3 regions of the Exiguobacterium sp. UBA3968 genome follow, and region 3 is predicted to be linked to each of the others. Evidence: riboswitches for the same ligand, from Rfam matches in the RefSeq annotation. Region 3 holds a riboswitch; each other region holds the start of a gene.
What was found. Region 3 has a riboswitch for thiamine pyrophosphate ahead of thiD (bifunctional hydroxymethylpyrimidine kinase/phosphomethylpyrimidine kinase). Riboswitches for the same ligand answer to the same signal wherever they lie in the genome.
Positions count from the first base shown of each region.

Region 1 (3,277 bases), on a different contig from region 3:
GGGAAGTTGTTCCAAGTAGCCAATCGTCAAACCGTTCTTTTGATAGATGACGCCACCGTCCGGTTGGTCAAGGCGAGCAAGTAAGCGGAGTAATGTCGTTTTACCACTCCCATTTCGTCCAATCAGACCGACACGATCGTGTTCGTTTAAGAAGAGGGAAACGTCCGTTAAAATCGTTTCGCCTCCGAATTGTTTTGTCAGATGTTGAATGTCGCAAATCATCATAATAAGTTGATCCTTTCGCGCGCATTAAAAAAAGGGAGAGCGCAAATAGCACTCTCCCTAGTGTGTGAAAGATGCGCTTTGCTGTATTTTTCAATCATGAAGTTCTAAAAAGGGCAGACGGGTGCCTTAGAACGCCATTCCATGAAAAATCGCGCGCAACAGATACAATTGTTCCATTAACCAATGTTTGCACGCAGCAAAGTCCATCATTTCACACCACCTTTCGTTTCAGATACAACCAGTTTACCATTATCTTGTTAATTGCGGAAGTCTGAATTATTTGAACACACCAGCAATCGAGCTGAAGAAGTCACTCAGACCATCAAATAATTTAGCGAAGAATCCTTTTGTCTCCTCGGACGTTGCAAACGCATGGATGTCTTGACCAGCATTTTTCAGTCCACTCTCGATTTGCCCCCAGTTGATGTTCGCTTGCTCCATTTGATTGAATAGATTCGTCAACCGATCCATCTGTGCATCAGACAGTTGGATGTTGTTGTTTTGAATGACTTGGACGATCAGGTTTTCGATCTCGACTTTTGTTTCCGGTTTTTGATTCGCGATTTCGGCCTTGATCTCATTCATCAAATCAGCGACTTTATCTGTCCCGACTGTCTTCCCGACGTCTGATGTGACCGATAATTCTTGCTGTGCTAAATCTTTCCGTTCGTCACTCAGCTTGATTCCGGTCTCAGCCGAAGTTTGATCATAGGCTTTCATGATTCCTGTCAGTGCCGATGTTCCAGTCACTTTATAAGGAGAAGTGATCGTGATGTCGGCATCTTTGACACCTGCCGTGACGAGAGCGTTGAGATACATATCCTTCGTCACCCACGTGATGTTTTCCGTCGCAACGGAAAGTCCGTCACCTTTTTCCGTCAATTCGATCTTAGCGGATGAATACATGTTGCCGCCCTTTTGTGACTGGGGGATGTTTTTCCCGAGGTATTTTTCTTCGTCTGCAGAGGTTGCGATGATCGGTGTGATACCTTCCGGTGCATTGAGACGTGAAAGCACCCAAGCCTTATCTTTTGCGCCGAGTGACTCACCGAGAGTGACGATCGTCTTATCGACGACCTGCTCGGCGGATGCGGCTGTCGGAAGTAATAAAGCAGAAGCGATAACGGCTGACGCCATGATTTTTGTTGGTGTATGCATAATGAAATCCTCCAATTGTAAGTAACAGAATGAATTATAGTATCAGGTACTAAAATTAGTGTACGAGAACGAAAGAAGTTCGGAATCGGTCTGTAGATGGAGACGATATCCGCCTTCTGACACTCCATAGTATAGCGAAAAGAGGACAACTTGACTTCCATTTTCAGCATGCTATAGTGGATTTGAATCGAATAATGACCACTAGGGGAGTCGGTAGGCCGACTGAGACGAACGAAGACGTTCGGACCCTTTGAACCTGATTAAGTTCGTACTTACGGAGGGAAGTGGCGTCAAGTCTTGTTCTTCTTGCGCCATGCCCGTGTGTTTCGGGGTGGTGTTTTTTCGTTTCATAAAAACAAGGAGGATGAGATCATGACATTCACACAAGAAATCAAACAAGCAGCACAAGCGTATTGGGACAGTAGTTTTACGCACCCATTCGTTCAAGGAATCGGCGAGGGAACGTTACCGCTCTCGAAATTTCGACATTATGTCATGCAGGATGCGTATTACTTAAAACACTTTGCGAAGATTCAAGCGAAGGCAGCGTCAAAAGCAGATGACTTTGCGACGATCGCGACACTTGCCGAGCACGCGACTTCGACATATGAGGCAGAACTGAGCTTGCATCAATCATTTTTCGAGCCGCTCGGTATCACGGAAGCAGACCTTGAAGCATTTGAACCGGCACCAACGGCATATGCTTACGTCTCACACATGCATCATGCGAGTGAAGGGACGCTTGGTGAGACAATTGCTGCTATCTTGCCATGTTACTGGTTGTATTATGAAGTTGGACAACAATTATTGACGTGTACACCGGATGAAAAAATCTATCAGCAATGGATCGACACATATAGTTCGGAATGGTTCGAAAAGGTCGTCTTTGAACAGATTGCACGGCTTGATGCGTTGGCGGAACAAGCAAGTCCGACTGAACGAGAGCGGATGAAACGGCATTTCGTGACTAGTTGTTACTATGAGTTACTCTTCTGGCACATGGGGTGGACGGAAGAGACGTTCACGTCGGTCTACGAAACGATTCCAGCTCGCCCGGTATCTTCTTAAACCAGTAGATGGTAGAATTAGGAATACCATCTAGTGAAAGTAGGGATTGGAATGGAAATCATAGTCATCGCACTCGTGATCCTCGCGGCATATGTCGTGCAACAGGTGCTCGGAAAAGTGAAAGTGAGATTTGTTGGGTACATCATTCCCATATTGATGGCGGTGTACGGCACATATGCTACGATTCAGAATTTTCAGGTGTTGCTTCAGTTTGGTTTTACAACGGGGAGAACTATCGCAACTGTCCTGGTCGTCGTCCTCTATGCTTCGTTGACTTATTCACTTCATCGTGTCTACGAGCGTGCGAAAGCAGAAACTGAATCTTCATATCAATTATTAAAAGACCGAGGCATCCTTTAAAGGAGTCTCGGTCTTTTGGTGTATCATGTTCTCATTTTTTCCAATTTTTAAAGCCGTCACCGAATTCGAGATGCAGTTGATCGGTAAAGATACCGTTCTGAAAGACCGGCACATCAACTGGTAAGGTGCCTTGCGGTTTGAGCGTTCCGAAGATGGCTCGAATACCGGCAGGAAGATTTGGTCCCGCTGATTTCAGATTGCCTGCTTCGGAGTCCGGTCCGTTCGGATCCCCTTTAAAACCATAGACGAGGACGTGTGCCGGTGCGTCCGGTTGAACGGCGACATCGTATGGATTGCGGAGGCTAAGCAAGACGGATGGTATATCTGTTTGTTTCGCATACCGGAAGATTGAAGCCGGAATCGCTTGTTCTGGTGCAGTAGGCAGTAGTTTGGCACTCGTATTGACGTTTGAACCGACGATGATGTAATCTGCTGCATCGAGTTGTGCCCGTAGTGTCGGGTTTTG
Region 1 is NZ_DGCW01000005.1:277,726-281,002, forward strand. Features, by position in the region: gene abc-f (ribosomal protection-like ABC-F family protein) at 1-225, opposite strand, end outside; gene B3S86_RS03070 (DUF1002 domain-containing protein) at 502-1,383, opposite strand; TPP riboswitch at 1,577-1,683, shown strand; gene tenA (thiaminase II) at 1,756-2,451, shown strand; gene B3S86_RS03080 (hypothetical protein) at 2,503-2,811, shown strand; gene B3S86_RS03085 (glycoside hydrolase family 3 protein) at 2,843-3,277, opposite strand, start outside.
Region 1: it holds a riboswitch for thiamine pyrophosphate, as region 3 does, so the genes downstream of both, tenA (thiaminase II) here and thiD (bifunctional hydroxymethylpyrimidine kinase/phosphomethylpyrimidine kinase) in region 3, are expected to answer to the same signal.

Region 2 (3,277 bases), on a different contig from region 3:
TCCGCCAAAAAGAGCAAAAAGGTCTCGGACATGCCATTTTGACAGCGAAACAATTCATCGGGAATGAACCGTTTGCAGTCTTACTCGGGGACGATATCGTCGAGTCAGACAATCCGGCAATCAAACAATTGATGGACGTTTACGAACAGACGGAAAAATCGGTCATCGGTGTACAAGAAGTCCGTCCCGAAGATACGCATCGTTATGGCATCATTGATCCGGTCTCACAAGACGGACGACTGTATGATGTAAAACAATTCGTCGAAAAACCGGCACACGGGACAGCACCATCAAATCTTGCGATCATGGGACGTTATGTGCTGACACCGGATATCTTTGATTACCTTGCGAATCAAGGAGAAGGGGCAGGCGGCGAAATTCAATTGACGGATGCGATTGAACGCTTGAATGCGGATAGCCAAGTCTTTGCGTATGATTTCGAAGGCAACCGCTATGACGTCGGGGAGAAACTCGGCTTCGTCAAGACGACGATTGAGTATGCCTTGAAAGATGCAGAGATGCGTGACGAGCTGAAAGCTTTTATCAAGACACTAGACATTTAACATGATGGACCACTCTGACATGATTCAGAGTGGTTTTTTTGTAATTCATGAAACCAATCCGTCTAGTCAAAACGTAGAAAAAAAGAGAAGAGAGGTGCTACATATGTTAACGTGGCTCGGTGTGAAGGCTGATAAAAAAGCAGAATGACAATTTTTCACAGGTGTCGAAAAGAAAACAATCTTCCTGATCTTGCTTCTATCGCTTGTGATCTTGAAGGGTGTGAAGTGGGGAATGACAGCAATTATCCCAACGGCATTTTTCAGTGATCCGATCGTTTCCGTGTTACCAGGCGTGCTTGGCGTCCTAACAGCAGTCGTTTTCGTGCTTTTGGTAGAGCGCTCCCTACAGGATAAGTCGAGTGAAAAGTAAGAGATACACGAAGGACCACCTGAAGTTAGTCGATTCAGACTGAAGACAAAGTTCAATTTTTCTCAAATAGAGTGCGTATACTTTAAGACGAAAAAAATTAAATATAAACTGAAGAGAGAAGACGACATACTTACTATTTAATGGCCCCCATAAGATGATTACGCAAGATAAGCTTTATACATTGCAAATATTAATGATTCGGACTACTAGATCACGTAATTGATCAGAAATATCGAATCGCTCGTATATTAAGACATCATTAAAGAAAGAAAAAATGATAATTAGTATTGCCTAGTATAAGATATGACCGTAACAAAGTAATCCGAATCAGATAATAATCCTATTTTTACGCTCGATCTTTAAAGAAATACTATTAACGAAATCGCTTTCATCATCATTGACAGGTGTTCACAAGACTACTAAAGTAAAGGTAACTTAAATAGAATCACTAGGGGTGTTATTAAACTGAGATGAGTAGCTACTCAAACCCTTTGAACCTGAACTAGGTCGTACTAGCGTAGGAAAGTGTAAACTCTGATGAACAAGCGGAGACGATGATGTCGCTCTTTGCTATGTGTTTATTTAGACGTGCGCAACTTTCCTTTTGGAGAGTTGCGTTTTTTGTTTACTACTTCGCTATTTAAGTTGCAAAAATGGATGAGGGAGTGGACAAGAATGAGCAGAACAGTATTAGTGACAGGAAGTAGCCGAGGACTTGGGGCGACGATTGCAAGGGTCTTAGTGAACAATGGATTTAAAGTGGTGATTAATTACTATAAAAGCAAAGAGGCGGCAGAAAAGCTTGTGAGCGAACTAGGAGCAGAGAATGCACTTGCCTTGTATGCCGATGTTACGAAGCGGGAAGATGTTGAGAGCATGATGCAATCCGCAACAGCACATTACGGTCAAATCGATGTTGTCGTCAATAATGCATTAGTAGATTTTAAATTTGATCCGGTTGCTCAAAAATCGTTCATCGATTTAGAGTGGGAAGATTATCAAAAGCAAATGGATGGAACGCTAAAAGCTGCTTTTCACACCATCCAAAGTGTTTTACCACAATTTATGGAACGAAAGAGCGGTAGTATCATCAGCATTGGAACAAACCTCTATCAAAACCCCGTCGTTCCTTATCATGAATACACAACAGCAAAAGCAGGTCTGATTGGTTTCACACGTAACCTGGCCGCAGAACTAGGTCAATACGGTATAAACGTGAATGTCGTCTCCGGTGGGTTATTGAAAGTCACAGATGCGAGTGCTGTGACAACCCCTGAAGTATTTAATCTTATTGCCCAATCGACCCCGTTGAAAAAAGTGACGAGCCCAGAAGAAGTGGCTCAACTGGTTGCCTTTTTGGCATCAGAAGCAGCATCTGGGATTACCGGTCAAAACGTAACAGTCGATGGTGGGTTAACGATGAATTAAAGCGGGCGTTTTAAAAATTCTCAGCTTGTAAGAGAAGGGATTCGTGAACAGAAGATGACGAACAGAAATCAGTTAAATATCGGCGTTTTGTTATATGGATGTGGTCATCATCAAGCCGCATGGTTAATGCCTGATTCTGCAATTGAAGAAATCGGAGAGAGCCGCTATTATCAGCGTTTGTCTCAAATAGCGGAAGCTGGATGTTTAGATGCAGTATTTTTTGCGGATAATCAATCTTTTCCGGCTACCAATGCGACGGATTTACCTGCCTTTTGGTTGGATCCATTAATTAATCTAACGGCTATTTCTCAAGTGACGGATCATATAGGATTAGTCTCTACGATATCGAGCACGTTCTCCAATCCGTATACAGTAGCAAGGCAACTTCTAAGCCTTGATCACGTAACGAAGGGGAGGGTAGGCTGGAACTTAGTGACCTCGATGACAGATTGGGAAGCACTAAACCACGGAATGTATGCACTTCCACCGAGGGAAGAGCGGTATAAAAAGGCGGACGAATTCGCTACATTGATGGAGAAGCTATTTTTATCATGGGATCAAGCGGCTTTTCTTGCGAATCGATCAGATAACCAATTGATTGATCCTGAACGTATACAAGTTATCGATCATTCTGAAGCCTATTTCAGCGTAAAAGGTCCTTTGTCTACGCCGCGTAGTCCCCAAGGAAAGCCAGTAGCGATGCAAGCGGGGGCTTCTGAAGAAGGGATTGCCCTTGCAGCCAAACATGCGGATGCCGTATATTCTGTGTCATGGAATTTTAGACAAGCCCATGCTTTTCGTGAAAAACTCCATAAGAAAATTACACAAACTGAATCACCAGATCGAAAGATTAAGATATACCCAGGCTTAGTAACGTATGTTGGTAAAACAAGAGAAGAGGCACTAGCCAAAAAAG
Region 2 is NZ_DGCW01000005.1:629,674-632,950, forward strand. Features, by position in the region: gene galU (UTP--glucose-1-phosphate uridylyltransferase GalU) at 1-563, shown strand, start outside; gene B3S86_RS04900 (hypothetical protein) at 796-933, shown strand; TPP riboswitch at 1,374-1,474, shown strand; gene B3S86_RS04905 (3-oxoacyl-ACP reductase) at 1,609-2,361, shown strand; gene B3S86_RS04910 (LLM class flavin-dependent oxidoreductase) at 2,416-3,277, shown strand, end outside.
Region 2: it holds a riboswitch for thiamine pyrophosphate, as region 3 does, so the genes downstream of both, B3S86_RS04905 (3-oxoacyl-ACP reductase) here and thiD (bifunctional hydroxymethylpyrimidine kinase/phosphomethylpyrimidine kinase) in region 3, are expected to answer to the same signal.

Region 3 (3,277 bases):
GGAATTCAACTGGTCCACACTTACACTTTGAAATCCACGTCGGTGGATACAGCTATAGTGCAACTGGTCCAGCTAGCTCAGTGAACCCAATGACGATGTTTTAAACAGTAAAGAATCGTTGCTTATGCAGCGGTTCTTTTTTTGCGATTTTCAAAAAATAAATGATTATATTACAAAAAAACGTTTTCATTTGAAATGTAAATGAAATTTTTTTGAAACGATTAGGGTGCTATAATCTATTTCAGATATGAGAGAAACTTGAATACTATAATAAAATATGAAAAACATAAGTGAGGAAAACGATATATGCTAAAAAAACTAATTTCTACCATTGTTTTAGGAGCATTACTTATAACAGGAACACAACCAATTGCGGCAGCAACGATCAAAGAAAAAAAGGCTGAAAATGCCGCAGAACAACGTAAATTAGAAAAAGCAATTAAAAAACAAGAGTCGAAAATTTCGAAAGAACAACGTCAAATCAATCGAATCGATGCAGCGATCAACGAAAAGATTTTTCAGATTTCCGAAAAAAATAAACAAATCGAGAAATTGAATTTGCGAATCGATGAATTAAAAGCAGACATCGTTCGCTACGAAGAGATGTTGAAAAAACAAGAAGAACTACTCGGTGATCGTCTACGTGTCTTCCAAGAAAACGATGGAAACTCAATCAAATGGGAAGAAGTCATTTTTGGATCGAAGGATTTAGGTGATTTATTTAGTCGTGTCATGGCAGGGAAAAAAATCGCAGAGCAAGATGATAAAATGATTTCGGATTACATCGCAACCCAACAAAAGCTAGCGGAAGCAAAACAAGCGCTCGTTGAAAAAAAGGCGGAGCAGGTTGAAGAGAAGAAAACATTAATCGAACAAAAAAAAGCGTTGAAAGTTCAAATGAAAGAACGCAGTGCTACGCTTAAAAAATTACGAAAAGGTAAGACGAAGTTTACGACAGAACTTCTAGACGCGAAAGAACTACAAGCCACACTTGAAGCTCAAGAACGTGCGATTGCGGCAGCGAAGGCAGCAGCTAAAGTAGCGGCTGAAAGAGCAGCAGCCGAGAAAGCAGCAGCTGAAAAAGCCGCTAAAGCGAATGCTCAAGCAGCAAAACAAGCAGGTAAGAGTTCAGAATCACCTACTTCAGTTGCCCCACCCGTTGTTTCGAGCGGTGGGAAATTCGTTCGTCCATCTTCTGGTGGCGTATCACAAGGGTTTGGACCAGCAAGCGGTGCGAACGGCTATACGTTCCATAATGGTGTCGATTTCAGTGGTTCGGTCGGCTCACCAATCGTCGCAGCAGCAGCTGGAACGGTCATTACAGCTTCAGGTGGTGGGCCTTATGGAAATCACGTCATGATTTCTCACTTCCTTGACGGGAAAGTCTATACGACAGTCTACGCTCATATGAGTTCATTATCTGTTCATGCAGGACAAACAGTTTCTCAAGGTCAGCAAGTTGGAACACTTGGTAGTACTGGGAATTCAACAGGACCACACTTGCATTTCGAACTACATGTCGGAGGCTATCAGTACAGTGCCTCTTCTCCTCTGAATGCAGTTAATCCATTAGCATACCTATAATTCAAAACGAGCTTCGGCTCGTTTTTTTCTTGCCGCTATGCTACAGTTAAGGCGAAATGAATACTTGAGCAACTAGGGGAGCTGGAGGAATCCGGCTGAGAGGAAAACCAATCTGTTTTCGACCCTATTACCTGAACTGGATAATACCAGCGTAGGAAAGTTGAGCCGAACGGATACCGAAATGGTTGGATAACGATTTCGTATAGCGTCGACTGCTTTTTTACAGCGGTCGACGCTTTTTTTGTCGGTAACAACTCCCTTACATTGCTCGATGGAAAGGTGAGAAAAATATGAAACATGTATTGACGATTGCGGGATCTGACTCCGGTGGTGGAGCTGGAATTCAGGCAGATTTAAAGACATTTTCGGCATTGGGCGTTTATGGGATGAGTGTTTTGACGGCGGTAACGGCTCAAAATACACTGGGCGTTCAAGCAGTAGAAGAGTTATCATCGGAAATCGTTGATGCCCAATTAGCTTCAATCTTTTCAGATATTCGTGTGGATGCTATCAAAATCGGTATGGTCTCGAATGCACAAACGATTCACGTCATTGCAACACATCTTCGCAAACAGACAGTTCCGATCATACTAGACCCTGTCATGGTCGCAAAAGGCGGGCATGCCCTATTGCGGACGGAGGCAGAGGAAGCACTAATCGCGGAGTTACTGCCACTTGCGACACTCGTCACACCAAATTTACCGGAAGCAGAGCGCTTAACAGGGCAGTCAGTTACTAATCTAGAGGAGATGCGACTGGCGATGCATCAGTTGGCTATGAAGACTGGAGCCGTCTTGCTAAAAGGTGGACATCTACCGGGAGCTGCCACGGATTTATTATGGGACGGGCGAGAGGAATATCGTTTCACATCAGATCGGTTAGATAATCAACATACTCACGGAACAGGCTGTACCTTATCTGCAGCGATTGCGGCACGGATGGCACTTGGAGAAGCTTTACCGGACAGTGTACGTCAGGCCAAGAAGTATGTTACAGAGGCGATTCGTCATGGATTTGCTCTCGGACAAGGGATTGGACCGACACATCATTTTCATTCACTTTGGAGGGATACACATGTTTACGACCATTCTTAAACACAAACCACTCATTCATCATTTGACGAACACAGTCACGATCAATGATTGCGCCAATGTCACACTCGCCGTTGGCGCATCTCCAGTCATGGCGGAGGATATTCGCGAAGTGGAAGAGATGGTTCGACTTGCGCAAGCTCTTGTCTTGAACATTGGAACAATTGATGCAGACATGCAAGCAGCTCAACGACTCGCCGCAAGCGAAGCGAGACGCTTGAACGTTCCGATCATCCTTGATCCAGTTGGAGCGGGAGCTACATCATTGCGTACGTCCTTTTCAAAAGAATTGAGTAGACTCGGATGTACGGTCGTTAAAGGAAATGCTTCAGAAATCAAGACATTGCTTGGGGAGAATGGACGAACAAAAGGAGTCGATGCTGCTAGTGATGAGATCATGGATCGAGAAATCATTCGTGCATTCGCTCGTAAACAAAAGTCCGTCATTGTCGTCACAGGTCCAATCGACTACATCACGGATGGCATGCGCGAAGTGGAACTACAAGTAGGTACGCCGCGTCTCGGAGACGTCACAGGTACGGGGTGTATGACAGCTTCTTTGATTGCGAGTTTTCTTGGTGCAGGATATTCTGCGTTTGAGG
Region 3 is NZ_DGCW01000008.1:118,932-122,208, reverse strand. Features, by position in the region: gene B3S86_RS14545 (murein hydrolase activator EnvC family protein) at 1-104, shown strand, start outside; gene B3S86_RS14540 (murein hydrolase activator EnvC family protein) at 307-1,584, shown strand; TPP riboswitch at 1,649-1,759, shown strand; gene thiD (bifunctional hydroxymethylpyrimidine kinase/phosphomethylpyrimidine kinase) at 1,875-2,678, shown strand; gene thiM (hydroxyethylthiazole kinase) at 2,659-3,277, shown strand, end outside.